Regions from separate parts of the Veillonella sp. ICM51a genome, predicted to be linked through region 2. Evidence: riboswitches for the same ligand, from Rfam matches in the RefSeq annotation. Region 2 holds a riboswitch; the other holds the start of a gene.
The links. A riboswitch is a leader RNA that binds a small molecule or an ion and turns the genes downstream of it on or off. The one in region 2 is predicted to bind cobalamin.
Positions count from the first base shown of each region.

Region 1: another riboswitch for cobalamin. It lies ahead of HMPREF1504_RS08380 (methylmalonyl-CoA mutase family protein); the one in region 2 lies ahead of nikB (nickel ABC transporter permease).

Region 1 is NZ_JAPX01000047.1:1,682-15,056, reverse strand. It holds gene HMPREF1504_RS08390 (DUF3829 domain-containing protein) at 1-754, shown strand, start outside; gene rarD (EamA family transporter RarD) at 856-1,752, opposite strand; cobalamin riboswitch at 1,955-2,131, shown strand; gene HMPREF1504_RS08380 (methylmalonyl-CoA mutase family protein) at 2,413-4,575, shown strand; gene scpA (methylmalonyl-CoA mutase) at 4,580-6,769, shown strand; gene meaB (methylmalonyl Co-A mutase-associated GTPase MeaB) at 6,762-8,006, shown strand; gene HMPREF1504_RS08365 (DUF3829 domain-containing protein) at 8,187-9,077, shown strand; gene HMPREF1504_RS08360 (MotA/TolQ/ExbB proton channel family protein) at 9,397-10,002, shown strand; gene HMPREF1504_RS08355 (biopolymer transporter ExbD) at 9,999-10,403, shown strand; gene HMPREF1504_RS08350 (hypothetical protein) at 10,465-11,220, shown strand; gene HMPREF1504_RS08345 (hypothetical protein) at 11,372-11,779, opposite strand; gene purB (adenylosuccinate lyase) at 12,014-13,309, shown strand.
Region 2 is NZ_JAPX01000030.1:118,615-136,126, forward strand. It holds gene argH (argininosuccinate lyase) at 1-782, shown strand, start outside; gene potE (putrescine-ornithine antiporter) at 1,231-2,562, shown strand; cobalamin riboswitch at 2,863-3,050, shown strand; gene nikB (nickel ABC transporter permease) at 3,209-4,147, shown strand; gene nikC (nickel transporter permease) at 4,147-4,968, shown strand; gene HMPREF1504_RS05420 (ABC transporter substrate-binding protein) at 5,055-6,623, shown strand; gene HMPREF1504_RS05425 (ABC transporter ATP-binding protein) at 6,636-7,433, shown strand; gene HMPREF1504_RS05430 (ABC transporter ATP-binding protein) at 7,426-8,241, shown strand; partial or broken gene HMPREF1504_RS05435 (ABC transporter substrate-binding protein) at 8,349-9,083, shown strand; gene HMPREF1504_RS05440 (ABC transporter substrate-binding protein) at 9,325-10,881, shown strand; gene HMPREF1504_RS05445 (DUF3829 domain-containing protein) at 10,947-11,879, opposite strand; gene HMPREF1504_RS05450 (Sau3AI family type II restriction endonuclease) at 12,143-13,528, shown strand; gene HMPREF1504_RS05455 (hypothetical protein) at 13,532-14,275, shown strand; gene dcm (DNA (cytosine-5-)-methyltransferase) at 14,345-15,640, shown strand; gene HMPREF1504_RS05465 (sulfurtransferase) at 15,769-16,584, shown strand; gene HMPREF1504_RS05470 (hypothetical protein) at 16,581-16,817, shown strand; gene HMPREF1504_RS05475 (exodeoxyribonuclease III) at 16,863-17,512, shown strand, end outside.

The DNA.
Region 1 (13,375 bases), on a different contig from region 2:
GAATCAGGTACAATTATTTAATCAATATGTGAAAGCCATAAGCCGATATAATCGCATGGCTGTTATGTTTGATTATGCGAATACACCGACGATTAATGATTTAAAAGCAGGTAAGCATTTAACTGTATTTAATACACCGAACTTTAAACAGTTACAAAAAGAATTAGAAGAAGCTAAGCAAGCCGGCATTCCTTATGATGAAATGAAGGAGCCCCTAGATAAGTTGCTTTCAAAATTGAATGAAATCACACCGGTAGCCGAAGAACTGGATGCATACTATAAATCTAAAGGATACACCACAGATAACTATGCTAAGGAACAGCAATTAGGTCCAAAATATGTACAGTTGTATGAGCAATTTGTGCCTATCTATGCAGATTTTGATAATCTGATGCATAAAATCAATCTCGATCGATTGCAACAACAGTTACAACAATTGCGCGATGCAGGTAAGAAAAACGCAGCCGCAGCACAAGAGGTTCATTTGAGACTTACCGCTGTTCTTGAAAAGTTAGATAGTGAAAAACAACCGGATGTGAATGCCATGAATCAAGAGTTACAAGCTATTGGCGATTTGTCTAATGGCATTACTAACTCTAACTATGACACTGTTAAGACCTCTGTAAACTCTACGATTGGTGCTATCCGCACTTATATGGGTTCGAAACAAGATAAGGACTATACTCGTATGATTGAGGCTTATAACCATTATATTTCTAATATGAATACGACCAATATGAATGAATTAGATTAATAAAATCTAAGTTTATATTACGTTAGACACGTGTAAAACGAACACATAAAAAGCTGTAGTAAATGAGAATTTCATTTGCTACAGCTTTTTTGTAATGTATTCTATTTTTTTATCTTAATACGTGTCGTCATTTGATTGGATAGGGTAAACAATACGAGTGCCACCCAGATGCAGCCGAAGGCTATGAGTTGGGCTGTACCAAAGCTTTCACCAAAGTAGAAGATGGCCAAGAAGAAGCCCATGGTAGGGGACAGGTATTGTAAAAAGCCGAGTATATTTAGTGGCAATAGGCGGGCACCGTATGAAAAGAGGATGAGCGGAATCGATGTGGTAAGGCCGGCACCGATGAGGAGGAGACCGGTCGGCGTTAGGTTTTCGATAAAGGTCCACGAGGTGGTGTCCATAGCCGTTAGATACCACAATGCCACCGGTGTGACGAGCCATGCTTCGAAGGCGATACTCGAAAATGGATGGATGGTGAGTCGTTTCTTAACGGCGCCGTAGAGGCTAAAGGATACGGCTAGGACGATAGAGACAATGGGTAATGTACCTAGTTGAACAGTCATGATAGCCACGCCCAAGATTACAATGGCGATACTTAGTTTTTGTGGCCACAGCAAGGATTCTTTGTAAATTAAAATACCGAGCAATACGTTGAGTAAGGGATTGATGTAATACCCCAAACTCGTGTCGAGTACGTGCTGATTTGTTACGGCCCAAATGTAGGTGAACCAGTTTATACTGATGAGCACAGCGGCCAGTAATAATAGACCAAACTGTGAGAGATGGGCACGTAGGTGTTGTATGTCGATGCGTAGTTGTTGACGGCCCGTGACGATGATGAGGACGAGCATCCAAAATCCTGACCATATGATGCGGTGCGATAATACGGAAAAGGATGATACTTGGTTTAAAAGCGCCCAATAGAGGGGCAGCAAGCCCCAAATTAAACAGCACAACAATGTGGTGCTGAGACCTTTTTTGTTTATTTCGTTCATAATACGACCTCCCACTAGTAGAATTATTATAACATGGTGGTAGTATAGCGGTAGCGAATTATAGAGGTAATTTCTCTAAATTGCACCTATGCATTTTTATCATTCTATATATGCGTTAGTTATAACTTGAAATTTGCTACTTATGATTAACTGTTATGTTCATTGACTTTGTGCATATTTTTACACTATATTGGACTTAGAACAACGAATATAGAGAATAGGTGTCGCAAGACTTAATAGAGAAATCGGTACAAGCCGATGCGGTCCCGCCACTGTAAGGACGAGCCTGCTTTCATACATGTCACTGGAGCAATCTGGGAAGGCGAAAGCAAGGTGTTGAGCCCGAGCCAGGAGAACTGCCTATTTGATAATCACCGTTATGTACCTACGAGCGATAGGAAGGGGATTGAGGTATGCTTTTTACAATAGTTTTAGTGTACCATTCAATATGTAACCTAACGTGTCACTCTCGGGTGGCACGTTTTTTTAATTGCCACGCTAGAGGGTCGTTCATATATGGCATAGGCTTAATAGTTTGACTGGAGATTCATCATCATGATGGACATATATTTGGCACCTATGGAACTCATATACGAAGCAACTCACTGGTACGGTGCGCTGTTCCCCTGTATGGTTTCAAGTTGAAAAGGAGGCACATATATGTCTGACAAAAAGACTTCAAAGGACGCTGAACGCGATTTACTGGCGCCTGTATCCTTTGATGAATTTGAGAAACCTACGTATGAACGATGGCAGGCTGAGGTTGAAAAGGCGTTAAAAGGTGGCGATTTCAATAAAAAAATGTTCACCAAAACCTATGAAGGTATTACGTTACAACCTATCTATACACCTGCATTGCATCAGGAAAAGATTCCAAAGGGCGTTTATCCTGGCGCTGGCGAGTTCCTACGTGGCACGAAAGCAAGCGGCTATATAAAAGATTCTTGGGGTGTATCTCAATATGTTGATGAATCCTTACCGAAGGATGCCAATCATGCAAGTTTATACGAAATTGTGAAAGGTGGCACTATTCACAACATTCGTCTTGATGAAGCAACACGCCATGACCAAGATGTGCAAGTAGGCGCATCTGTTGGTGTAGGTGGCACATCCTTGTATACGATGGCCGATTGCAGCCAATTAATTGAACGATTTAATCTTAAGGAAAATCCTTTATATATTGAAACTGGCGCATCTGCAGCGATTTTGCTCGGTATGTTGTCGGCTACTGTGAAAGCTTCTAAAAAGCAAACATCCGATTTGAAAGGTCTCGTTGGTGCAGATCCTATCGGCGTGTGGGCTAAAGACGGTGCATTGCATATGTCTTTAGATACTGCTTTTGATGAAATGGCACATACTGTTGTATGGGCCAAGGATCAAGCACCTGAGCTTAAAACCGTGCTTGTATCCGGTGATGTATACGCTAATGGCGGTGCCAACGATGTGCAAGAGGTTGCCTATGCATTGGCAACAGCTGTTTGCTACGTGCGGCAATTAGCACAACGCAACATCGATATTCATACCATTGCTAAGAGCATGATGTTTACATTCTCCTTGGGTGCAAACTTCTTCATGGAAATTGCTAAATTGCGTGCGTTGCGCGTGCTTTGGGCTCGCATTATGGAGGCCTTTGGTGCTGATGAAAGCGATCGTGCCGTTCATGTACACGGTAGAACATCGGCTTTTACAAAAACCGTATACGACCCATATGTAAACTTGTTGCGTAATACAACACAAGCATTCTCTGGTGTTGTAGGTGGTCTCAATAGCCTTGAAGTTTCTCCATTTGATCAACCAATTCGCAAATCCGATGAATTCTCTCGTCGTATTGCCCGTAACATTCAAGTTATGTTACAAACTGAATTCGAATTGCGTCAACCAGTTGACCCTGTAGGTGGTTCTTGGTATGTAGAAACATTGGCAGCTGAACTATGCGAAAAAATTTGGGATGAATTCCAAACTATCGAGTCTAAAGGTGGCATTATCGCTGCCTTGAAGGAAGGTTATCCTCAAGCGCAAGTTAAAACAATTCTTAATGAACGCTTTAAAAACCTTGCATTCCGTAAGGATGTAGCGGTTGGTAATAATATGTACGCTAATATGACGGAAGAATTGCTTGATCCAAAACCTGAAAATCAAGAAACATTGCGTCAAAAACGGGTAGCTCATCTCGAAGAATACTTGGCAACTGCAGATCCAGAAGCGGTTGTAAAAGCCCAATCTACACTCGAAGCAAGCACAACAGAACCAGGTGCATTGATTGGCCTTATCGAGCTCGGTGCATTGCAAAAAATGACAATGCGTCAAATCCGTAAGGCTTTGGATGCGGGCGATATTTCCTCCGAAACAATCGAACCTATTACGGCTCATCGTTGGACGGAACAATTTGAAGCTCTTCGTATGCGTACGGAAAATTATAAACAACGCACAAAAGATAATGTGAAGGTATTCTTGGCTAATATGGGCCCTATTCCTCAACATAAACCTCGTGCGGACTTCTCCACAGGCTTCTTTGAAGTAGCGGCATTCGAAGTAATCAAAAATGATGGCCATGAAACAACGGCTGATGCGGCTAAAGCGGCTCGTGAAAGTGGCGCCGATGTGGTAGTTATCTGTTCTACAGATGATACGTATCCTGAATTGGTTCCACCACTTGCGAAAGAATTGAAAGAAACTATGCCGAATGTAACGGTTATTTTGGCAGGGGCACCTTCTAAGGACCTAGAGCCTGTATATCGTGAAGCCGGTGTAGATGATTTCATCTCTGTTCGCGCAAACTGCTACGCTATTTTAAATACGTTACAAGATAAGAAAGGGATGTGAGCTCATGTTTAAAAATCCAGACTTCTCCTCTCTTGGCTTGGGATCTCAGTCTGCCACATCGCGCGATGCATGGCTTGCTGAACTTAAAAAAGAAACAGGAAAAAGCTTTGAAGACTTATATAACACGACAATGGAGCAAATCCAATTAAAACCTCTCTATACAGAGATGGATTATGAAGGGATGACACACCTTGACTATATGGCTGGTGTACCTCCATTCTTGCGTGGACCTTATTCCACAATGTACGTAACTCGTCCTTGGACAGTGCGTCAGTACGCTGGTTTCTCTACTGCGGAAGAATCCAATGCGTTTTATCGTCGTAACTTGGCAGCAGGCCAAAAAGGTTTGTCTATTGCCTTTGACCTTGCTACTCACCGTGGTTATGACTCCGACCATCCTCGCGTAGTGGGCGACGTTGGTAAAGCGGGCGTTGCAGTTGACTCTATCCTCGATATGGAAATTCTATTTTCCGGTATCCCTCTTGACCAAATGTCCGTATCCATGACAATGAACGGCGCCGTATTGCCTGTTATGGCGTTCTACATCCTAGCTGGTGAAGAACAAGGTGTTGATAAAAAGGTTATGGCCGGTACAATCCAAAATGATATCTTGAAAGAGTTCATGGTACGTAATACCTATATTTACCCTCCAGCTACGTCCATGCGCATCATCGGTGATATCTTTGCCTATACATCCCAGTACATGCCTAAATTCAACAGTATCTCTATTTCTGGCTACCATATGCAAGAAGCGGGCGCTACTGCAGATATCGAATTAGGTTACACATTGGCCGATGGTCTTGAATACATCCGTACCGGTGTAAATGCAGGCCTTCACGTAGATAAATTCGCTCCACGTTTGTCCTTCTTCTGGGCAATCGGTAAAAACTACTTTATGGAAGTGGCTAAAATGCGTGCGGCTCGTATGTTGTGGGCTAAGATTATTAAGAGCTTCGGTTCTGAAAATCCTAAATCTATGGCTCTTCGTACACATAGCCAAACATCTGGTTGGTCTCTTACAGAACAAGATCCGTTCAACAACGTGGCTCGTACATGTATGGAAGCGATGGGCGCCGCATTGGGCCATACGCAATCCCTACATACGAATGCGCTTGATGAAGCCATCGCGTTACCTACAGACTTCTCTGCACGTATTGCGCGTAATACACAACTTTACATCCAAGACGAAACTAAGGTATGTAAGGTTATCGACCCATGGGGTGGCTCCTACTATGTAGAAGCATTGACTGATGAATTGATCCGTCGTGCTTGGGGGCATATCCAAGAAATCGAATCCCTTGGCGGTATGGCGAAAGCGATTGACACAGGTCTTCCTAAGATGCGTATCGAAGAGGCTGCAGCTCGTCGCCAAGCTCGTATCGACTCTGGTCGTGAAGCGATTATCGGTATCAACAAATACCGTCTAGATAAAGAAGATCCATTGGATATCCTCGACGTAGATAATACGGCAGTACGGGAAGCGCAAATTCGTCGATTGGAACAATTGCGTGCTAACCGTGACGAAGATAAGGTTCAATCCTGTCTCGAAGCGATTACAAATGCTACCGAATCTGGTGAAGGCAACTTGCTTGCCCTTGCACTTGAAGCAGCTCGTGCTCGTGCATCTTTGGGCGAAATTTCCTTTGCTGTTGAAAAAGTTTGTGGCCGTCATAAAGCGGTTATCCGCTCTATTTCCGGTGTATACTCCAGCGAATATGAAGATGATGATGTAATCAAAGAAGTACGTCAAATGGCAGATGATTTCGAAGAACTCGAAGGTCGTCGCCCTCGTATTATGATTGCGAAGATGGGCCAAGACGGTCATGACCGCGGTGCCAAAGTTATCGCTACATCCTTCGCGGATATGGGCTTTGACGTGGATATCGGACCTTTGTTCCAAACTCCAGAGGAAACAGCACAAGATGCGGTGGATAATGACGTTCATATTGTTGGCTTCAGTTCTCTTGCAGCTGGTCACAAAACATTGTTACCTCAACTTGTAGAAGAACTCAAGAAACGTGGTCGTGGAGATATTTTGGTTGCCATCGGCGGCGTAATCCCTGCTCAGGACTATGAATTCCTACGCGAACATGGCGCAGTGGCTATCTTTGGCCCTGGTACAGTTTTGCCAGTAGCGGCGAAAAAATTACTAGAAACATTGACTAGCCACGTTCAAGACGAAGGCAATGACTGATAATAAACGGCCTACTCCGGATGAATTGCGTAATGCACAAAGCGTTGCTGGTGACAGTAAAGCTCCCGAATTAGGTGTAAAAAACGCAAATGCCGAGGGTAGTACGTATCGTCCGGACTGGGTGCCAGAAGATGCGAAGAAAGATGATACTTTTGCGTGTCACGTGATGAAAGGCGTCAAGGAAATGCACGACGGCCTCTTGTCTAGCTCCGCTCATCTGGCTCCGTCTGTACGTCCCGTACAGCGGCGAAAGAAGTTAACTGTCGCTGATTATGTACGCGGTATCGAGCAGGGGGACCGCGTTATACTTTCACGGGCTATCACATTAGTAGAAAGTAATAATAAGGAACACTTTAAATTAGCTCAACAAGTATTACAAGCTATATTGCCACGCACAGGTAAGGCGTTGCGCATCGGTATTACTGGTGTGCCTGGGGCCGGTAAAAGTACATTTATTGAAGCCTTTGGTAATATGCTCATTGAAGCTGGTTACAAGGTTGCCGTACTTGCTGTAGACCCTACAAGCCAAGTCACAAAAGGCAGTATTTTGGGCGATAAAACGCGGATGGAAACGTTGACGAAACATCCTGAAGCCTATATTCGTCCATCGCCGGCTGGTGGTACACTAGGCGGTGTAGCTCGTAAAAGTAGAGAAACGATGCTACTTTGCGAGGCTGCTGGATATGATATTATTCTTGTCGAAACCGTTGGGGTTGGGCAAAGTGAGGTTACCGTACGTTCTATGGTAGACTTCTTTATGCTCATCGTGCTTACTGGTGCAGGCGATGAATTGCAAGGCATTAAAAAAGGCGTTATGGAACTTGCCGATGCTATTGTAGTCAACAAGGCTGATGGGGATAACCTCAAGCGCGCTCTCATCGCTCGTAGCGATTACGATCGGATGCTACATTACATCCGTCCAGCTACGGAAAAATGGAAAACCCAAGCTTACACATGTTCAGCCGTTACGAAGGATGGTCTCGATGAATTGTGGGATGTAATCCAAGAATTTGCTGAACAAGGTAAAGAAAATGGCGTATTCTTAAAACGCCGTCAAGAACAATCCCTTCGTTGGGTACGCGATATGATTGACGAACACTTGCACAACCTATTCTTTAACAATGTAGTCATTCAAGGTCGTATGGGCGAAGTAGAAGCCGCAGTTTTAGATGGCGAAATGAGTGAATCACAAGCCGTCGAAGAATTAATAGGCGTCTTTGACAAGTCCTTAACATAATCTCTATACATACAGGCATAGTATCTATACTGCTATCGGTTTGTAATCGATAGGAAATGATAGGTACTATGCCTTTTTTTCATGAAATGCATAAGTATGACTTTTGTAAAAATCATATTTAGTATATAATTTAGTTATAGATGTATACTTTATGGGTTATTTTAAAAGGAGAGATTTATTTTGAATCCATTAGCAAAAAAACTGACAACAGCAGTATTGTGTGTAACTGCTCTTACCTCCCCATTATTCATGAGTGGCTGTAGTTTTTCTAAGATTGCCAATGGGGTGCAACAAGGCGCTCAAAAGGCATCGCAACAGGACATTAAAGTGTTCAATAACTATATCGAAGCGATTGGCGATTTTAATAGTTGGTCCGTACGCTTTGGATATGCTATCAATCCGTCCGTTCAAAAACTAAAAGAGGGGCAACATTTAACAAGCTTCATGGCACCACACTTTGATACCTTACAACAAAAGTTGCAAGCTGCTAAAGACGCTGGCGTACCATATGATGATATGAAGGAACCTTTAGACAACGTATTGGCTGTATTAAAGGATATTGTACCAGTAGCCAGTGAATTGGATACGTACTACCAAACTAATTCATATCAAGCAGATAATTATGCTAAGGAACAACAATTAGGACCTAAATACGTTCAATTATATGATCAATTCTATGCAGCATATAATCAGTTAGACGCAGTAGTTCACAAACACAACACAGAAAATCAACAAGAACAGTTGAAAGAACTTAAAGATTCTGGTAAGAAAAACGCAGCCGCTGTTCAAGAAGTTCATTTACGCTTAACGGCTTTATTAGATGGCTTTGAAGAAGGCAAACAAATCGATGTAAATGCAGCTAACCAAGAGTTACAAGGCATTATGGATGTAGCTGGCACCGTTACGAGTCCAGAATATAACACTGCTAAGTCTCAATTAAATACAACGATTGGTAGAGTTCGTACATTCTTAGGTGACCAATCAGCTGATCATTACAATGATATGATTGAATCTTACAATCGCTTCATTGGCAGCATGAATCGCTTGGATATTAATAAACTTGATAAATAATATCTAGCTATGTACGAATCGATTCTGTGCCATTTATGAAAGCCTGCGCTTCATAGCGTGCACAATATAAATAGTACATATAAAAAAATTCATACAAAGGTACATAAAATTGCACTAATAAGGGCTACATCAATTAGCATGTCTATTGATGTAGCCCTTTTTCTGTATTTTCTTATACTAGTTAAGATCTTTGTCAGATTGTATGCATCAACTAGTATATTTTTACTCATCTATCGTAAGCCTCATATGTTTTGATGTGTAAAAACGTGGTATAATTATTAGATAAGAGCCTAAAAGAGTGTGGGTTTTGGAGGTTAGTATGAGTAGCATTGCACATTTATTTGTAGCTGGTGGTTTCGTTATGTACCCACTCGTTATCTTTCTAGTTGTTACCCTAATGATTGGTATTGAGCGATTTTTTCTATACCGTAAATTCCGTAAGGACATGCGCCAATTCACGGCTGTTCTAAATAATCATCCAGGCTGGATTATGTTGCCAACCGTATTAGAACGAGATACACAAAATCTAGGTACTCTCTTTGCAAAGGCATTGCGCAGTGCAAAAAATTACAATGGTTTAGAAAACCGTTTACAAGACTTGGTAGGCTATACCGATGAACGCTTAAAACGTGGTCTTGGGTGGCTTAGCATGATCGTTACCATGGCGCCGTTGCTTGGCTTGCTCGGTACCGTTCTTGGCATGATCCGCGCTTTTGCCGTTGTAGGTGGTGACATTGGGGCTCCAACCATCATCACAGGTGGTGTATCCGAAGCCTTGGTAGCTACTGCTACAGGCCTTACGGTGGCCATCATTGCTCTTGCCTTTCACAGCTATTGTGCAGCAAAGGTGAATGATTTTATCGTAGCCTTAGAACATGAATGTGGCAGCATTCTCGATGCGTACAACGAGGAACATGACCTATGAGACGTCGTACATTAGGAGTGAAAAAAGAACCGACCATCATGATCATCCCTATGATTGATATCGTATTTTTTCTATTGGTATTCTTCATGGTCGGCACTTTATACATGAATACGGAGCAACAAATCCCGTTAAATTTACCATCCACATCGACTTCGACGGCTAAATCCATTGAACCGATTATTATTACTCTCACCACATCGCATAAACTCTATATCGATAACCGCGAAATTTCTGCGGATAATCTGTCCCAAGAGGTACAGGATATCGTGCGGACCACGCCACGACAGGCCTTTGTTATTCGCGCGTCTAAGGACGTGTATTATAACGAGGTCATCGCCCTTCTCGATATGCTGAAAGTAAACGGCGCTAAGTATATTAGTGTCGCTACGGATCGGAAGTGATTCTATGTTTGAATCGCATTATTTTCGACCGTTTTTGATATCCCTGTGCATCAGTATTCTCATGATAACGGGCATGGGGCTTTCACTAAAGGGCATGAGTGGCACTGGTGCAGGCCAAGAGGCAGCTGAGATTAGCTTTGATTTAGCCGATGCTGGTGAAAGCGAACAAGCCGAGGATCATCCGACGGTAACGCCGCCACCAGAGGAGGCAAAACCTCCTACAGATGCACCTGCGTCGGTAGCTCAGAAACAAGAAACGAAACCGCCTGTAAATACCGTAGAACCACAGAAAACTATAGATACAGAACAACCAGCATCGGCTACAAAACGTGAATGGGCTGTTCCAAAGGCCATAGAATCTGAGGCTACTGGAGGTGAGACAGGTGTTGTGACACATCAAAAACAGGAACAACAAAAGAAATTAGTAGGCAATGACGTATCGACGGATCCTAATGCAGAAGGTAATGGTCTCGATAATACAGATAAAGACCTATCGTTTTTTGCGGATGCACTCAATTTGCTGACGCCGGGTCAACGGGCATGGCTCGAACAATCGGATATTAATCCTACAGAATATTTGCGCCAAGTGAAAGAACAAGGCCAAGCATCATCTGTACGCGGCGAAGCCGTTGTGCGCGTTAACTTTGACGCTAGCGGCAATGTAATCGTCGGCGTTAATACCCCGCGTATCGTAGAGGACTCTGTTCCTCCTGATGTACGAGACGAAGCGATACGTATCATCAAGACGAGCGGTAGTATTGTTAACAAACGTGGACAAGTCGTGTCCTTAGCCATCCCTGTCGTACTAGGACAATAAAGAGGCATACCTCACATACATGGTTGTATGTAAGATATGCCTCTTTTTGTTATGCCTATGATTTGCTAGTTGAGTAATCTCTTGTTCGACTACATGCTATGTTATGAGTCTGTTGCTCAACTACGTGCTATTGTTTGCGTCCGTTGTTCAACTACTTACGTTTTAACGCCGTTTTCGTGCTGTTGAACACCGCATAGTAAATGATGACGCCACCGATGAATAATGTCACTTGCATTTGTGTTGTGTATTGGTCCACGCGCCATAATGCAAAGGCATAAAAGAACATAGTAATGAGCATAATTAAGAAAGCTAGGATGCGACGTACATTTGTATGAACCACATTGGATGTAGCGATGCGACCTTTATTGATGACTACATATATAAGAGATACTAAAATATCCACTGCGTATACGCCTAAAATCCAGTTGATAGGCATGTCGTTAAACACGAAGACGCCGAGGACGATAAAACTGATGAGAAAAAATAATTTCATCAACGTGCTTGCTGTTTGAGATTCCTTCGGTTGTTGTATCCGTTCTTTATGTTGTTTCTTTGCCATGATCTACTCCTATATGTGTATTATTAGTATGTTGATACGATATATCACTTATTTATACATTACTATTATAATAATAAATCACAAAACAATCTATACAAAATAAAATACCGAACATTAAGAAAATCTAATATATATATTATTCGGAAAATTGCGGAAGATTTATTGAACCAAGCTTTTACATATGGTACAATTATTATATAAAAAATCTAGCTTTCACCATGCAAAGGAGACATCATGATACCACGTTATACACGAGAAGAAATGGGCCATATTTGGAGCGAACGCAACGAGTTCGACACAATGTTATTGGTTGAAACATTGGCATCTGAAGCGCAAGCTGAGCTTGGCGTGATTCCGAAGGAAGCGGCAAAAATCATTCGGGAAAAGGGCAATTTTGATGTTGAAAGAATTCACGAAATCGAACGTGAAACAAATCATGACATCATTTCCTTTGTGACTGCTGTAGGCGAATATGTAGGCCCTGAAGCGGCTAAATACATTCATCTTGGCTTGACATCCACAGACGTTAAGGATACTGCACTTGGCTATATGATGAAACAATCTTGCGATATTTTGATTGAAGATTTGAAACAATTACACGCTGTATTGCGCCGTCGCGCTGCAGAATTCAAACATACGCCTATGATTGGTCGTACTCACGGTATTCACGGCGAACCTACTACATTCGGTTTAAAACTTTGCCTTTGGATGGCAGAGGTAGAACGCGATATCGAACGCATGGAACATGCTCGTAAAAGTGTTGCTGTTGGTAAATTGTCCGGTGCTGTTGGTACATACTCCAACATCGACCCATTCGTAGAACAATACGTATGTGAAAAACTAGGCCTTGAACCTGTTAAAATCGCGACCCAAGTCGTACAACGTGACCGTCACGCTGAACTATTGTCCACCATTGCTGTTGTAGGCGGTACATTGGATAAAATTGCTTTGGAAATCCGTCACTTGCAACGTACAGAAGTGCGCGAAGCTGAAGAATACTTTAGCCCTAAACAAAAAGGTTCCTCCGCGATGCCTCATAAACGTAATCCTATCACTTGTGAAAGAATTTGTGGTATGGCTCGTTTATTGCGTGGTTATGCACAATCTGCGTACGAAGACCAAGCTTTGTGGCATGAACGCGACATCTCCCATAGCTCTGTAGAACGCGTCATCTTACCAGATGCAACCATCGCGTTGAACTACATGCTTCACCTAACAATCCGTACCATCGATAAATTGTTGGTATACCCTGAAACAATGCTTAAAAACCTTAACCTTACAGGTGGCCTTGTATTCAGCCAAACAATTTTGACACACCTCGTAGACAAAGGTGCCGTACGTGACGAAGCATACCGTTGGGTACAAAAACACGCTATGGAACGCTGGCTCGAAGGCAAAGACTTCGCTACAGGTCTAAAATCCGATGAAAACATCAAAAAATACATGACCGACGAAGAAATCGATGCATGCTTCGATCCATATAAACTATTGAAACACGTAGATACAATAATGGCTCGTTTCGGCCTATAATTCTACCGGTACAGGACGGGCACCCTCCTCAAAGCCTCCACCGCCTTAATCTGTCCCCTTCGGGGA
Region 2 (17,512 bases):
TCGGCTTCTCTCGTATTTACGAAAATAGTATGGATGCCGTATCCGACCGTGACTATGTAGTTGAATTCTTGTCTTTTGCATCTCTTGTGATGATGCACTTGAGCCGTCTTAGCGAAGAATTGATTTTGTGGTCTACCAATGAGTTTAACTTCATTGAACTCGATGATGCGCATTGCACAGGCTCTAGCATTATGCCACAAAAGAAAAATCCTGACGTATGTGAACTTGTTCGTGGTAAAACAGGTCGTACCTATGGTCATTTGTTGGGTCTTTTGACAACCTTGAAAGGATTGCCTCTTACCTATAATAAGGATATGCAAGAGGATAAAGAGGGTATTTTTGATGCTATCGATACAGTACACTTTGCATTGTCCATTAATGCGGCGATGATTCGCGGTATGAAGGTCAATGGGGCGCATATGAAAGCTGTCCTTGATGATGACTTCTCTAATGCTACAGATATGGCCGATTACCTTGCGAAAAAAGGCGTTCCATTCCGTGAAGCGCACGAAATTGTAGGCAATGCTGTACATCATTGTATCGAAAAAGGTTGTGTATTGCTTGACTTATCCGTTGAGGATTTCAAAGCAATTTCTCCATATTTTGATGCGGACATTCTAGATGCTATTTCCATTGAAGCTTGTGTAGCAGGTCGTAACAACTATTCTGGTACGGCTCCAGAATGTGTGAAAAGACAACGTAATAATGGGAAGCAAATTATTGCTAACGAAGAAGCACAAATCGATAGCTGGAAATCTATCGTAAACTCTGTACAAGAGTAAATCCTTTTTATTAGAATCATAGATGCTTTCTTAGTTTATAAAATTGGCTCCACCTTTAGGTGGGGTCAATTTTTGTCTATATTGGGTGGACTCGTAGCGGATAATGGTCTTGTGGAACAATACTATAATCTGAATAGATAGTGATTTTTCACACATTTAATTGATTAAACTAAAATAAAATGATACTCTTACATTCATCATACCGTTTCTAATCAAAAATAATATATAATTACTATATTTTTATTCAATTCGTGTAATATGCTTTGTCCACTAATAAAATACTTTTAATTTACCACCTATGGTGTTATTATTAATTCGAAAAACAAATAAAAACGGTACCTTCACATTCCCGCCCATTACAGCAGGAACTGAATGTACTTAGCGGTTTTAATATAGTTACGTGAATTATGGACGAGAAAAAATTCACCTTACGAAAGGGGATTGATACATGAAAACCACCGCTAAAAAAATGTCTGTATTCCAGCTAACCACAATGGTAGCAGCCAATATGCTAGGAGCTGGGATCATTATGTTACCAACCAATTTGGCTCAAGTTGGTACTATTTCAGTGTTATCTTGGCTCGTGACGGCTGTGGGTGCGCTTTTGCTAGCGTATATTTTTGCTCAAGCGGGTATGTTCTCTCAAATTAAAGGAGGCATGGGCGGTTATGCAGAACACCGCTTCGGTAAGACTGGACATTTTATGGCGAGTTATGCTTATAGCATATCTCTCATCATTGCTAATATAGCGATTGCAGTTTCCGCAGTTGGCTATGGCTCAGAATTCTTTGGTGTTGATCTAAATGCAACGCAAACAAGTCAAGTAACGATTGTCTTGTTATGGTTTGCAGCGATTTTGAATTTTAGAGGAAATCGCTTTACAGGTCAGCTCAGCAATATTACGATTTGGGGTTGTGTTGTGCCGGTTCTTCTAATCGGTACAATTGGTTGGTTCTGGTTTAGCCCAGATACGTATTTAGCGGCATGGAATCCAAACGACTTGCCGTTCTTTGAAGCAATTAAACAATCTATTGCTTTAACATTGTGGGGATTCCTAGGGTTTGAATCTGCAGCAGCAAATGCAGATGCTGTAGAAAATCCAAAGAAAAACGTGCCAATTGCAACATTTGCAGGTACATTAGCAGTGGCGGTGATTTACATCTTGTCTACAAACGTTATGGCCGGTATCGTGCCTAACACAGAATTACTTAATTCCAATGCACCATTTGGTCTCACATTTGCATACATGTTTAATGACACAATTGCAAATGTTATCATGGCGCTCATGATTATCTCTTGCTGTGGTGCTTTACTTTGCTGGCAATTTACATTGTCTCGCGTATTCAAGAATGCAGCAGAGGCAGGTTATTTCCCTAAGGTGTTTGCTCGTGTAAACAGCAAGGATGCACCTGTGCGTGGCGTATTTATCTTATTAGCGATTGAAACAATTCTTACATTGTTCACAGCTAATGATTCTTTACGCGATCAATTCGAGACATTGGTAAACCTTGCGGTTGTAACTAATGTAGTGCCTTATATTCTCTGCATTCTTGCAGTACCAACTATGATGCACATGTCTGGATTGGAAAAACGTCGTATTGATCGTTTCTATTTCGTTGCTGTTGCAGGTGTTTTATACTGCTCATACGCAGTATATGCGTGCGGTGTTGATGCCATGCTCGGTAGTGCTGTTGCAGTAACTATTGGCATTTGCATTTATATGATACGCAAAGGTTGGTTAGCGTATCGTGCACAACGATTCCAACAAAGTATCGATTAATTGAATACTTTCTCGTCTTATAGAGGCTGTCACTTCGGTGATAGCCTCTTTTGGTTATATGTATAGCAAAATGTTTTATATGTAAATTAAATTAAAATACAAATGTAAATATATACGTTTATATACAGAAAAGAAAAGTAAATAAAGTATTTATTTCAAAAAATGGGGCACAATATACGAATTAATGCATGTAAATGATAATGAATATTGCTTTTATGAATAAATATGATTGATTGACAAATATACAGTAGGGGGTATATGTATTGCTGGAGAATTATAAATATAGTATATTTATAATTAATAAAAGTGAATAAACTGAGTGTCGGTTTTACCGAGCGTAAAAGAGGAAAATGGGTGTAAATCCTATACTATGAAAATAGCTGTAATGAGGAGCGATATTTCGTATTAGGGTCACTGGGAAACTGGGAAGGCAGAAATATTGTGATGAATCAAAAGTCAGAAAGCCTGCTCAATCTTGAGGAACATTGTGCTAGAACACGGTGTTTTAATTTAGGTTAGTCAGGTAGGCTAATCTTTTTTTATGGTTATTTCATAGATCTTATTATACAGCATCATATTATATGTTTACTTTCTATGTTTATTCACTATTATGTGTTTTTATTTGAAAAGGGTATAGGAGGTGCCTATGGGCAAACGCTTTGCCAAACAACTAGGACAGTTTATTGTCACCTTGTTTGGCATCACATTTTTGACATTTTGTCTCACCTATTTAGCTCCAGGGGACCCAGTTACGATGCTACTGGAAACGGCGGATACCATCGTGTCTCAAGAAACGATTGATGAAACTCGAGCACAATTAGGCTTGGATAAGCCGTTTATCGTACAGTATGCAAACTGGGTAGTCAATGCAGCACAAGGTGACTTAGGAATGAGTTACTCTGCTAAAAAACCGGTAGTAGATCGCATGTTAGAAGCATTACCTGGTACGCTTGCATTGGCAGGAACCGCATTGGTATTTACGATTCTCTATGCCTTACCGGCAGGTATACTGAGTGCGTATAATCGGAATAAATGGATAGACTATGTGCTGAGAAGCCTTTCCTTCATAGGCGTATCTATGCCGACATTCTGGTTAGGCCTTGTATTAATTTACATCTTTGGCTTAAAGCTCGGTTTAGTTCCAATCGCTTCATCTCGTATAACGGCGACAGGTGTTATTTTACCGGCTGTTACATTAGCGGTTGTTGTAGGCTCTAAATACATGCGTCAGGTTCGACTCGTTATCCTTGAAGAGATGCAAAAGGATTACGTTATCGGTGCCCGTGCTCGTGGCGTGAGCGAAATGAAAATTTTATTCGGTCATATTTTGCCTAATGCCGTATTGCCATTAATCACCATTTTAGGTGTTCTTATTGGTTGGTTATTAGGTGGTGTAGCGGTAGTTGAAATGGTATTCTCCTGGCCTGGCCTCGGGAATATGGCAATCTATGCCATCACCATGCGTGACTATCCATTGATTGAAGGTTTTGTGTTATGGGTTGCTATTGCATACATGTGTATCAATGCTTTAGTTGATGCATCCTATGTTCTATTGGACCCTAGATTGAAAAGGGAGAGAGCATAATGAAAGAATTTATTCAGAAACATAAATTGTTCTCTTTCTACACTGCATTGATGCTCGTCATCGTATTCATTGCTATCTTTGCACCATGGCTTGCTCCGGGCGATGCTTTCACATCGGATATGTCCAAGGCATTACAAGCACCTAGTGCTCAGCATTGGTTTGGTACCGACAAATTGGGCCGTGACGTATTGTCTCGTATCATTTATGGTACTCAATTATCCTTGTTCATGGGTGTATCCATCGTAGTGATTATGGTGAGCATTGGTACAGTCATCGGTGCCGTAGCAGGTTACTTTGGTGGCAAGGTTGAAATGGTTCTTATGCGCTTGGCGGATATCATGTTATCTTTCCCAGGGGTAGTGCTCGCCATTGCCATCGCCGGTATCTTAGGTGGTAGTATTGTAAATACCATCTTAGCATTATCGGTTGTAGGATGGGCTAAATATGCGCGACTTGTGCGTTCTATGACGTTGAAAGTACGCGGTGAAGAATATGTAACGGCTGCCGTTATGATGGGGGCCTCTACATGGACGATTTTACGTCGTCATATTATTCCTAATATTTTGCCACTCGTTGTAACTACAGGTGCTCTTGATATTGGGGCTATTATGATTGAGGTAGCAGGTTTATCCTTCCTTGGATTTGGTGCGCAACCACCTACACCAGAATGGGGGCTTATGCTAAATGAAGGTCGTCAATACTTGCAAACAAGTCCTTGGCTCATGGCATTCCCTGGTATGTCTATTTTAATCGTAGTAGCTGTTTTCAATCTTTGGTCTGATTCTTTACGCGATGTAGTGGATCCTAAGAATCAAGGTTAATCTTAGTTTTTGGAATCTTTATTAGGCCTTTGCGGCATAATAATGATATATAAGCTTTGTATATTGTGTTAATAAGGAGATTTTAAATGAAAAAATCTTGGAAAAAGGCTCTTTTAGCAGGTCTTAGCATTGTAATGATGGGTTCCTTCATCGCTGGCTGTGGCTCTGATAATAATGGCGCTGCTAACAAGGATGTTTTAAAAGTTGGTGTAACTAACTTCGCATCCACATTAGAACCTACAGAAAACTTCTTCGCATGGGTCGTTATGCGTTATGGTGTGGGTGAAACATTGGCTAGATTTGATGAACAAATGAAGCCACAACCTTGGATTGCTTCTAAATGGGAAGTATCTCCAGACCATAAAACATGGACGTTTACCATCAACGATAAGGTAAAGTTCTCCAATGGTAAAAAGGTTGATGCAGCAGCTGTAAAAGCATCTATCGAACGGGCATTTGAAAAATCTAACCGTGCAAAAACATTCTTCGAATATGATTCCATCGAAGCTAATGGTCAACAATTAGTTATTCATACAACAAAAGAATATCCTAATATGCCTGGTCTTTTAGCTGACCCATTGTTCCTAATCGTTGACGTTCAAGCTGAAAAAGATGGCCGTAACTTTGCTAAAGAAGGTCCTATCGGTACAGGCCCATACGTAGTTAAATCTTTCACAAAAGAACGTGCTGAAATGGCAGCCAACGAAAACTACTGGGATGGCACAGTACCTTTCAAAACTGTAGAAATTCCTTCCATCGACGATCCTAATACGCGTGCTATGAGCTTGCAATCTGGTGATGTTGATATGGCGGTTAACATCGGTGCTGGTGAAATGGGCTTATTCCAAAATAACGATAAGTTCAAGGTTGATGAAATCGCATCTCTTCGCGTAGTATTGGCTCGTATTAACCAAAAAGGTGTTCTCGGTGATGATAAAGTTCGTGCAGCTGTTATTTCCGCAACAGACCGCAAAAACTATGCAGATGTGTTGCTTAAAGGTACATTCATCCCTGGTTCCGCTCCAATTCCACCATCCATGGACTATGGCTTCAAAGATTTGAAAGATCCTAATGCATATAATCCTGATCGCGCAAAACAATTGTTAGCAGAAGATGGTTGGAAAGATACTGATGGTGATGGCATCCTTGATAAAGATGGAAAACCATTAACATTCAATTTCGTTGTATATAACTCTCGTGCTGAATTGCCACTTTATGCCGAAGCTGTTCAAGCAGACCTTAAAAAAGTGGGTATCGACATGAAAATCAAAACAGTTGACTATAACTTGATTGATAAAATGGGTCAAGATGGCGACTATGATATGCTTATCTCCAACATCGTAACTGCTAATACAGGCGATCCAATCTGGTTCTTAGCTAACTACTGGCATACTAATGACAATGGTTCCAACCCTCAAAACGGTTCTGGTTACTCCAATCCACAAGTTGACCAATTGTTAGATGCTGCTGAAACTGAATTCGACCCTGCAAAACGTCGTGACTATGCAATTCAAATTCAACAATTATTGATGAATGACGGTGCTGCATTATTCTTAGGTTACCCTAAAACTAATATCGTTACTGGTTCTTACTTGAAAGGTGCAGTCATGTATCCAAGTGATTACTACTGGATTACAAATAAAATTACTAAATAATAAGGAGCTATAATGGCAGAAAACGTACTCACAGTAGAACATCTTAGTATCGCGTATCAAGGCGTGCCTGCTGTTATGGATGTAAATTTTACCTTGGAACGCGGCAAGGTATTGACCATTGTAGGGGAATCCGGATCCGGTAAGACTACCGTGATCCGCGCCCTCATGGGGTTATTACCAGTCGGTGGTGAGGTTACAGAAGGGACACTGCTATTTAATGGTAAAGACCTTCGAAATCTTTCAAAATCCGAATGGCGTTCCATACGTGGTAAAGATATGGCCATGATTTTCCAAGATAGCGGTAGTGCACTCGACCCGATTGTACGCATTGGTAAACAATTTAGAGAACTATTCAAAGCTCACATTGAAATCTCCAATGACGAATGTGATCGTCGTGCTATTGAATTATTAGAGTCTGTTGCGTTACCTAATTGCGCAGATATCCTTCGCCGCTATCCACATGAGCTATCTGGCGGTCAACGCCAACGTGTTGGTATTGCCATGGCATTAGCCTTAGACCCAGCATTACTCATCGGTGATGAACCAACATCTGCTCTAGACGTGACAACACAATCTCAAGTTGTTATGCAAATGATGGAATTATCTAAAGTGCATAATTCCGCTATCGTTATGGTAACCCATAACCTTGGTGTAGCAGCGTATATGTCCGATTACATCATCGTTATGAAAAAGGGCCGTGTTGTAGATGCAGGTACGCCACAAGATATCTTAGAAAACCCATCTAATGAATACACAAAACAACTAAAAGATGCGGTACCAACATTGGGAGGAGGTCGTTACATTGACTAAATACGCTGTAGAAATTAAAAATGTATACAAACGATTCCCTCTTCCGACTGGCGGAGAGCTAGAAGCATGTAAAGATATCAATATTACCCTTGAAAAAGGGCAGTCTCTTGGTATTGTAGGTGAATCTGGTTCTGGTAAAACAACTCTAGTTCGTATGATTATGAAGATGTTACCTATTACAGAAGGTGAAATCTACGTTGATGGTGTTGAAATTCAACACATGAATACAGAACAAACTAGAGAATATCGTCAAAAAATTCAAATGGTATTCCAAGATCCATCGGCAGCTTTTAATCCGCGTATGAAGGTTAAGGATATTATTCTTGAACCACTATATAATTTTGGGCTTCTTGAAAAGGGAAAAGAAGAACAAATCGCTGGGGATTACCTTGAAATGGTAGATTTACCGCGTGAGTTTATGCATCGATTCCCACATGAAATGTCTGGTGGTCAACGTCAACGTGTAGCCATTGCTCGTGCTATCGTATTAGAACCTGAAATCCTAGTATTAGATGAAGCAACAAGTGCTCTTGACGTATCCGTACAGGATTCCATAGCGGACCTATTGGCTCGCTTACAAAAAAAGAAAAATTTAACATACCTATTTATTGCTCATGATATTGCGTTCATTCGTACAATGTGCCACAAAGTGGTTGTTATGTACAAAGGTGCTATCGTTGAAGAATTAGATGCATTCCATTTAGCTGATGCGAAGCATCCTTATACAAAGGTTCTATTGAGTTCTATCTTTGAAATTGGTCAAGATCATAAACCACTTTCATTAGAAGAAGCTACATTAGAAGCATAATAGTATATGCATGAGGCTCGCTTTAAAATGAATTAAAGTGTATAGGTTAAGTAAAAATAGCAGTTAGTTGATGGGCTAACTGCTATTTTTTCATAATATACAGGTATGAAAATTATTTTAGTTGGGCCGTTGTAAGATATGGTGTGGGTGAAACACTTATCAAGTACGATGATCAAATGAAAGCAACCCCGTGGCTTGCATCTTCTTGGAAACAAAGTGATGATAAGTTAAGCTGGACCTTCAAAATTAATGACAAAGTAAAATTCTCAAATGGTAATCCTTTGACGGCAGAAGCTGTAAAATCTTCATTAGAAAGAACCTTTGCCAAGAATAATCGTGCAAAAACTTTCTTTAACTATACAGAAATCACCGCAAATGGTCAGGAGCTTACCATTAAGACAGACAAGCCATATTATAACTTGCCAAGTTTACTAGGGGACCCATTATTCCTTATTGTTGATGTGACGAGCGAAGCAAATGGTCGCAATTTTGCTAAAGAAGGACCCATTGGTACTGGTCCGTATGTAGTTGAGTCTTTCACAAAAGAACGTGCAGAACTCAAAAGAAATGATAATTACTGGGATGGCAAGGTAGGTTTTAGTAGGGTTGAAATTCCATCCATTAATGATGCGAATACACGGGCTATGGCGTTGCAATCCGGTGATGTGGATATGGCGATTGGCATCGGACCTGGTGAATATGGGATTTTCCAAAATGATAAGAATTTCACTATCTATGAAGTGGCATCCTTGCGTGATGTATTTGTTCGGATGAGTCAAAAAGGCAAGCTGAGCAATCCAAATCTTCGTGCTGCACTTTTCCTTGGATATCCTAAAATTAATATCGTAGGCAATAAACACATCGATGGTATTAAGATGACACCATCCGAATACTATATGATTACGAAAGATTTAAAACGAAAATAATCGCATCTGTAACAAATTATTCAGCCCAGTTATAATTATATAAATAGTTCTCATTTGCTTGACTAAATACTATAGTTTATAGTGTTTTTATATTGATATAATAATTCATTTATATCGACAATTATTGAAAAAGTTAAACGTATAGTAGGAGGTTAACATGGGGCTTAAAAAGTATTCATTGTTTGGTGCTTTCATATTATTAGTGGGAGCTTTAATCTTTTCAGGATGTGGAAAAGATACAAATAAAGATACATTAAAAGTAGGTGCTATGTCCTATGCAGAGACTTTAGAGCCTACGGAGAATTACTTTAGTTGGGGGATTGTTCGTTATGGAATTGGAGAAAATCTCGTTAAATTTGATGATTCTATGAAACCACAACCATGGATTGCGTCTTCGTGGTCAGTCGGAGATGATCACAAGACTTGGACTTTTTCTATCAATGATAAGGTAAAATTCTCTAATGGTCGTAAGGTTACGGCACAAGCTGTTAAGGAATCCTTAGAGCGTACATTTGAAAAAAGTAAACGGGCAAAATCCTTTTTTGCCTATGACTCCATGGAAGCAAATGGGCAGACTTTAACCATTCATACCGATAAGGTGTATCCTAATCTACCCGGACTACTAGGGGATCCTTTATTTTTAATTGTAGATGTTCAATCAGAACGAGATGGCCGTGATTTTAGTAAAGAAGGCCCTATTGCTACGGGCCCTTATGTGCCTATATCTTTTACTAAAGAACGCATTGAGTTAGATAAGAACGAAAATTATTGGGATGGTGATGTGGGATTTAAACATGTAGTGGTAGATTCTATTAATGATGTAAATACTCGTGCTATGGCGTTGCAAGCAGGGGATATTGATATGGCTGTTAATATCGCCGCTAGTGAGTATGGATTATTTAAAGATAATAAGGATTATATTATTGAAGAAACCCCATCATTGCGTGTTGTTATGGTTCGAATGAATCATAATGGATATTTGAACGATATTAATGTAAGACGTGCTTTAGTTGCTGGTGCAGATCGTGAAAATTATGCTACAAAACTTTTTAAGGATACCTTTGTAGCGGGACGAACTCCATTGCCACCATCCTTGAATTATGGATATAACGATATCAAAATTCCTGAAACGTATAACCCAGAACGTGCTAAAATGTTGTTGGCACAGTCTGGTTGGGTAGATAGCGATGGAGATGGTTATGTAGATAAGGATGGTAAAAAGCTACGTCTTAATTTTTATACTTATACAGCAAGACCTGAGGTAATCTTATATGCAGAAGCATTACAGGTTGATTACAAAAAAATTGGTGTTGATGTGAATGTAGAAATCGTTGATTCTAGTGTAGTGGATAAGGTGACACGTTCTGGTGATTATGACTTGGCAATAACCAGTGTTTCAACTGCTAGCACTGGTAGTCCTGTATGGTTCTTAAAACAATATTGGGGGACCAACATAGATGGCTCAAATCCGACCAATGTGTCCGGTTTTAGTAATCCTAAATATGATGAATTACTAGCTTTGGCTGAAACTACTGTTGATGATACACAACGATATAATGCCATTGTTGAGGCACAAAAGATTTTGTTAGACGATAGTGCATCCTTGTTCTTAGGTTATCCTAAGATTAATATGATTTGTAAAAGCTATATAAAAGGGCTTAAGATTTCACCTAGTGAATATTACATCATTACGAAAGACTTGAAAAAAGAATAAGGTTTACTATTTGTAATGCAATAAAAGGACTAGTCTTTGGACTAGTCCTTTGTGCTGTGCAAATATTATTTTTTACTATCTACCGCATCAAGATCATTCATATCCACCTCGTTAGCACGGCCAATCATGCGATTGTATTTTACATATAATTGCGTATATGCTTCGCCATAGGAGGAGTTGATAATGATGTAATTTCTTGCTTCTGCAATAAATTCTTTTACAGCATCTTGATATTGTTTAACCGCAGCTTGCGTTTCTGGTTTTGTACCAGGTTGCAAGTCATTCAAGCGTTTTGTAATTTCTTGTAGATTAGTTTCGACCTTTTGTGTATCTGTATTACCGTCAGGATCGATAATATCTATGGTTTGAGATAATAGTATATTTAATTGAATGAAATTAACTGCATTGACTCTGTTTTCATCAGTGAATTCTTTCATGCGTTCTGTATACAATTCGTTATTACGATTTTCAAGTGCTAAATCGTATGCATTATAGGCCGCATTGAATTGATCCGCTAATGGTATATATTGGCTAGCTAAGTTATCACTACCTACAAAATTATCTTTTTCAAAAGTTCTATCTGTGTAGTAGTTTTGAAGTTGGTCAGCCACAGGAATTAATTGCGATAAGATGGTAAGTAATTCATCCGTCGCTTTATTTACATCCTCATATGGTGTGGAACTTTCTTCTTTAGCTGCTTCAAGCTGAGCTTTTAATTTCTTATAGTCAGGTAATGTTACAGACGTATTATGTGTATGATTGCGCAATTCTTCAAGGGTTGGTTGTATTTGATAGGTATAGGCAACACTATTCAAATTAAAGGTATCAGCTGCCTCAATATAAGGTCGTAAGGCATTGATCTTATCCTCAATTGTAGAGCGATATAATATTGTAGTTGCTTTATTGGATAGGAAATGATAAGCGCAATAAATCCCACCACCAATAACAGCAATCCCTAGAATTACGGCTAAGATTAATTTAATATAACCCTTTTTCAATTGCCAATACTCCTTGTAAAACGCGTTTGTGAAAAAATATCTATACTTTATATTCTATACAGTTGATATCAGTATTATTATAGCATAGATTAAAGGGGCAAAAAAGATACATATAACTGATAATTATTAAATAAATATTAAATATTATAAAGTGTTAATGGCTATTTTAGTAAGTAATATATTTATTGATATGCAATGCAGTGTATGTTTATTTCATATTTATAAGTTGGTATAATTAAATTAACAAATGGGAGGTGATTGGAATGGATTTTGAACGTCGCTATGATTCTATTGAAGAAGTTTTAGATGTAGCAAAGTCTGCAGAAGGTAAGCTTGTAAAGGAGTATGATGTAACTAATCGACTTGAGACGAAGAAAAATAAGGGAGGCATAGGTCAGATCATTGAAGAAGGCTTATTTCATATGGCTCCTAATAGTCGTGCAGAAGCTGATTTTGCTAACCTAAATCTTGAATTAAAGGTTACTGGCATAAAAACAAATGTAAAACAGACATCCTTCTCAGCAAAGGAAAGATTAGTACTCAATATTATTGATTATATGGAAGAGTATAAGCGTACTTTTGAAGAATCATCGTTGTGGCATAAGAATAAAAAAATTTTGCTTATGTTTTATAAATGGATTGATGGTGTGAATAAAGGGGAATTTCCTATTCTTAAATCCGTTATCCATCAATTTTCTGAATCGGATTTAGCTATTGTTAAGCAAGATTGGCAAATTATTATAGATAAAATCAAAGCGGGTAAGGCTCATGAAATTTCTGAGGGGGATACCATGTATCTTGCTGCTTGTACAAAAGGTGCTAATGCAAAGAGCATGCGAAAGCAACCTTTTTCTGATATTCCTGCAAAACAGAGAGCCTATTCGTTAAAGAACTCATATATGACTACTTATGTAAGACGAATTCTTATGAATGAAGACGTAATCTCAGTTTTCAAACCAGAAGAGTTAAAGTCTAAATCAGTTGATGAGTTATTACATGAAAGATTTGCACCTTATATTGGGCGTACATTATATGAATTAAAGCGTCACATTAACTTTGCAGAAAACAAGAATAAAGCGATGTATGCAAATCTAGTCAGTGATCTACTTGGTATAAAAGGCACTAGTCTTGATGATACTGAGGAATTCGCTAAGGCGAATATCAAATTTAAGACTATCCGTTTAGAACCAAATGGTGTTCCTCGTGAACATATGTCATTTGAACAAATTGACTTTGATAGATGGCTCAATGCATCTTGGGAAGAATCCCAAGTATATGAAACATTTGAAAATACAAAGTTCTTATTTGTTGTATTTCAATTTACTGAGACCGAACGAGAGAACCCTAACAGAGTACCTTATTTGAAAGGCATTAAGCTGTGGAATATGCCGGAGCAAATTATTGAGACCGAATTAAAAAATCTATGGCAAACAGTGCATGACATATTAGCAGTTGGTGTTGAATTAACACAAACGCCAAGAGGTGTGAAAAATAATTTGCCAGGAGTTAAGTTTAATGGTGTTTGCCATATTAGACCAAAAGCTTCTAATGCTGCTGATAAAGTTCAATTACCAGATGGCCAAATGATTACAAAGCAGACATATTGGTTAAATAGAGAGTATATTGCAGAAATAGTGAGAGAGTTATAATTTATGGATTATAGTGAGAGAACCAAATATAATTTTGAAGATGATTTGTTGGGAGAGCAGGCCGTAAATAAGTTTTTGGTTGATTTTCTCTATGAAAAATTCAAAGAAAAAGGATATATTATCGATTTTGAGGTCTCTAGAGAGTTAAATAAGCAGCATGCAGGAAGTGATACTGTTCTTATTCTTAAGAGTGGAAAGAAAATTGTTGTAGATGAAAAGGCCGCTATCCATTATGCAAAAACTAATTTAAAGGAAAAAGCTATGCCTACATTCGCCTTTGAAGTGTCTTATATGTATAATGGGCAATTAAAAGAGGGTTGGCTGACTAATCCAAAATATAATGAAACACAGCGATATTTATTATGTTGGTTATGGGTACAGGCTGGGACCAATAAAAGCCGCTTAAAGTATCACGACATTGTACAAATAGAAGCTATGTTTTTTGAAAAGACCGACATTCAAGAATACATTATAAATATAGTCACTGCTGATACAGATATCGTAAAGTTTCATACTGTAGCTTCTAATAAGAGAGTAAGTTTAGAAGAAAAAATCTTGCAAAAAGCACTTGATAAAATTGATGAACCTGTAGGGAAAGAGACATATCCTAAGTGGTATTTAACTGGTAGGAATATATTATCTGAGCAACCTTTAAATATAATACTTTATAGGAATCAATTAGAAGATTTAGCTACATCGCATTGGTTGGTAACGAGAAAAGAACTTATAAATTTAAATAAGAAATAGAAATTTGATCTTGATCTCTTCTCTAGAATCTGATATAATATGTTCAAAGTATTTTATTGATAAGGGGTTATGATGAAGATATTTTCTATGTTTGATGGTGTAGGTGGGTTTATAGTAGGCCTTGAGAACTCAAGTAAAGAGGTCTTTCAAACACTATATTCTAATCAGTATGAACCATCGAGAAAGATACAAGATGCTTACGAAGTAGGTTTATATAAATTCCCTAATATGGAACATATCGGGACCGATGTTGCACTCATTCCAAATGAGAAGTTTGAAGAGATGAAGCAAAATGGCATTGATATGATTGTAGGTGGATTCCCGTGCCAAGATTATTCTGTAGCGAGAAGTAAAAAGAATGAACTCGGTATTGAAGGTAAAAAAGGGGTCCTTTTTTGGGAGATAATTCGTGCTACCGAGGTTATTAAACCAAAATATTTAGTTCTCGAAAATGTAGATAGACTACTAAAGGCTCCATCTAGTCAACGAGGAAGAGATTTTGCGGTTATGTTAGCTGCGTTTAATGAACTAGGTTATTCTGTTGAATGGCGTGTTATTAATGCTGCTGATTATGGACGTGCGCAACGACGTCGACGTGTTTTCTTCTTTGTATTTAGAAATGACACAAAATGGGGTGAACGCTTACATACAACATATGAAGCAAAATTCTCTAAAGATACAAATATAGAAGAACGATTAGCACAGTATCAAAACTATATTTTTAAGGATGGTTTGTTTGGTCGTCAGTTTCCAGTAGAAGGAACAGCGGTAAAAAAACGTGTACATGCGAATCAGTTAGTAGGTGATATTGCCGAGGTTTCCGAAACTTTCAATGATGGTAAATTTTGGAATTCTGGATTGATGACTAATGGATATTACTATACTATTGAAACCAATCCAATTGTTGAGCCACCGATTACAATGGGGAAAATCGTAGTTCCAGAAGAAATAGTCGATGCTAAGTATTATATTACTGGAGATAAACTTGAAAAGTTCAAATATCTCCGGGGGCCTAAAAAGTTAACACGCACCTCAGCAGATGGTCATGAGTATACCTATGCAGAGGGGGGGATGAGTGAATATGATTCCTTAGATTTGCCAGGTCGGACAATGCTTACATCGGAAGGTAGTGTCAATCGCTCAACCCATCTATTAAAAATTGATGGGAAATATCGTTTGATTACACCAATTGAAGCAGAGCGTTTACAAGATTTTCCGGATGATTGGACAAAATTCAAACTCAATGCAAAGGGTGAGGTTGAAGAAGTATCAGATCGGATGAGAATGTTCTTTATGGGTAATGCTTTGGTAACAGGTATCGTAAAGCGCATTGGCGATGAGTTACAAAAAATAGATAAGATATAATATTAAAGAGGCTTTTATAGCCTCTTTTTTGTATAATAACCGTTGCAGATTGTATTCTATACTTCCCTCGTATATAATGGTATTAACAGATTTGTATTTTTCGATATAATCACATGAAAGGAGTCATTATGTCTAATTTCATTACTCCTAACGAATTATTACCTATCATGGATGAGGTTATCATCCTCGATGCAAGAGGGTTTCAAGATTATAAACGAGGTCATATTAAAGGCGCTTTTCCCGTCGATATAGATAAGGATTTGACCGGCCCTATCGGTGAACATGGGGGACGTCATCCGTTGCCGGATATGGAGCAATTGGCGAAAACTTTCGAGACATTTGGTATTAATGAAAATTCTAAGGTCGTTGTCTATGATTCTTGGATTTTTTTGGCTGGTCGCCTTTGGTGGACCTTGCGCTACATGGGCCTTAAAGATGTACGCGTTCTATCTGGCGGTATTGAAAGATGGGTGAAAGAAGGTCATTTGTTGACTAAGGATCCTACGCCTTTGCCTACGGAGCCGACGACGTTCAATTATACTCTACAAAGCGAAATGACCATGAGTCGTAATGAGGTATTGGAGGCGAGTAAGTCCGGTTCTCATGTTATCGTCGATGCCCGCGCACCAGAACGTTATGATGGTTCAGTGGTCGATGTTATGGATGGCATGACAGGACATATTCCGGGGGCTGTTAACCATTTTTATGAAAGTGGCTATACTTCGGAAGGGCCTCGGTCTATTAAGGACTTAGAAAATGAGTTCTACAATGAAATCTATCAACAAAAACCTGTTGTTACCTATTGTGGATCTGGTGTTACCGCATGTAATGCTCTACTTGTTATGAGTGAAGCGGGACTTAACTCTGCTTTGTATGTAGGTAGTTCTAGTGATTGGGTAACCTATGATGAATTCCCAATTCAAACGGGGGTTGAAACATTATGAGAATGTTAAATCATATTTTATCGGTCGTTGCATTTGCTTATTTGTGCTATCATTTGTATACCTATGGCCCTGGTCTATTCAATGTAACGGTTATGATTATCTTTTTGTTATCCGTTGTGGCGAATTACTTTAGATATCGTAAGGAAAACGAAATGAAAGCCAATGAAGCATCGCGACAAGCACGCGCTCAAGCTAAGCATGATCGAAAACATAAACATGCTCGTGAAAGCTAACTTTCACAAATAATATTGTATATAAATGCCTTATAAGGAGTATCAATGAAATTAATATCCTGGAATGTAAATGGATTGCGTGCAGCCGTAACAAAAGGCTTTATCGATTCCTTTAACGAATTAGATGCAGATATTTTCTGCTTGCAAGAAACAAAATTACAACCCCATCAAATTGAATTAGAATTACCAGGTTATGAACAATTTTGGAATAGCGCAGTGAAAAAAGGCTATAGTGGAACCGCTGTATTTACACGTATTAAACCGATTGCGGTGACAAATGGTATCGGCATTGAAGAACATGACCAAGAAGGCCGTGTCATTACTGCTGAATACGATAATTTCTATCTCGTTTGCTGCTACACGCCGAATAGTCAACGTGAATTGGCGCGTTTAGATTATCGTATGACTTGGGAAGATGCGTTCCGTGCATACCTATTAGAATTGGATAAGAAGAAACCGGTTATTCTCTGTGGCGACCTCAATGTGGCTCACAATGAAATCGATTTGAAAAACCCTAAAACAAATCGTAAGAACGCTGGCTTCTCCGATGAAGAACGAGCTAAGATGACAGAATTGTTAGAATCTGGTTTTACCGATACATTCCGTTATTTGTATCCTGATGCGGTTGATGAATATAGCTGGTGGTCTTACATGGGCAAGGCTCGCGATAGAAACGTGGGATGGAGAATTGACTA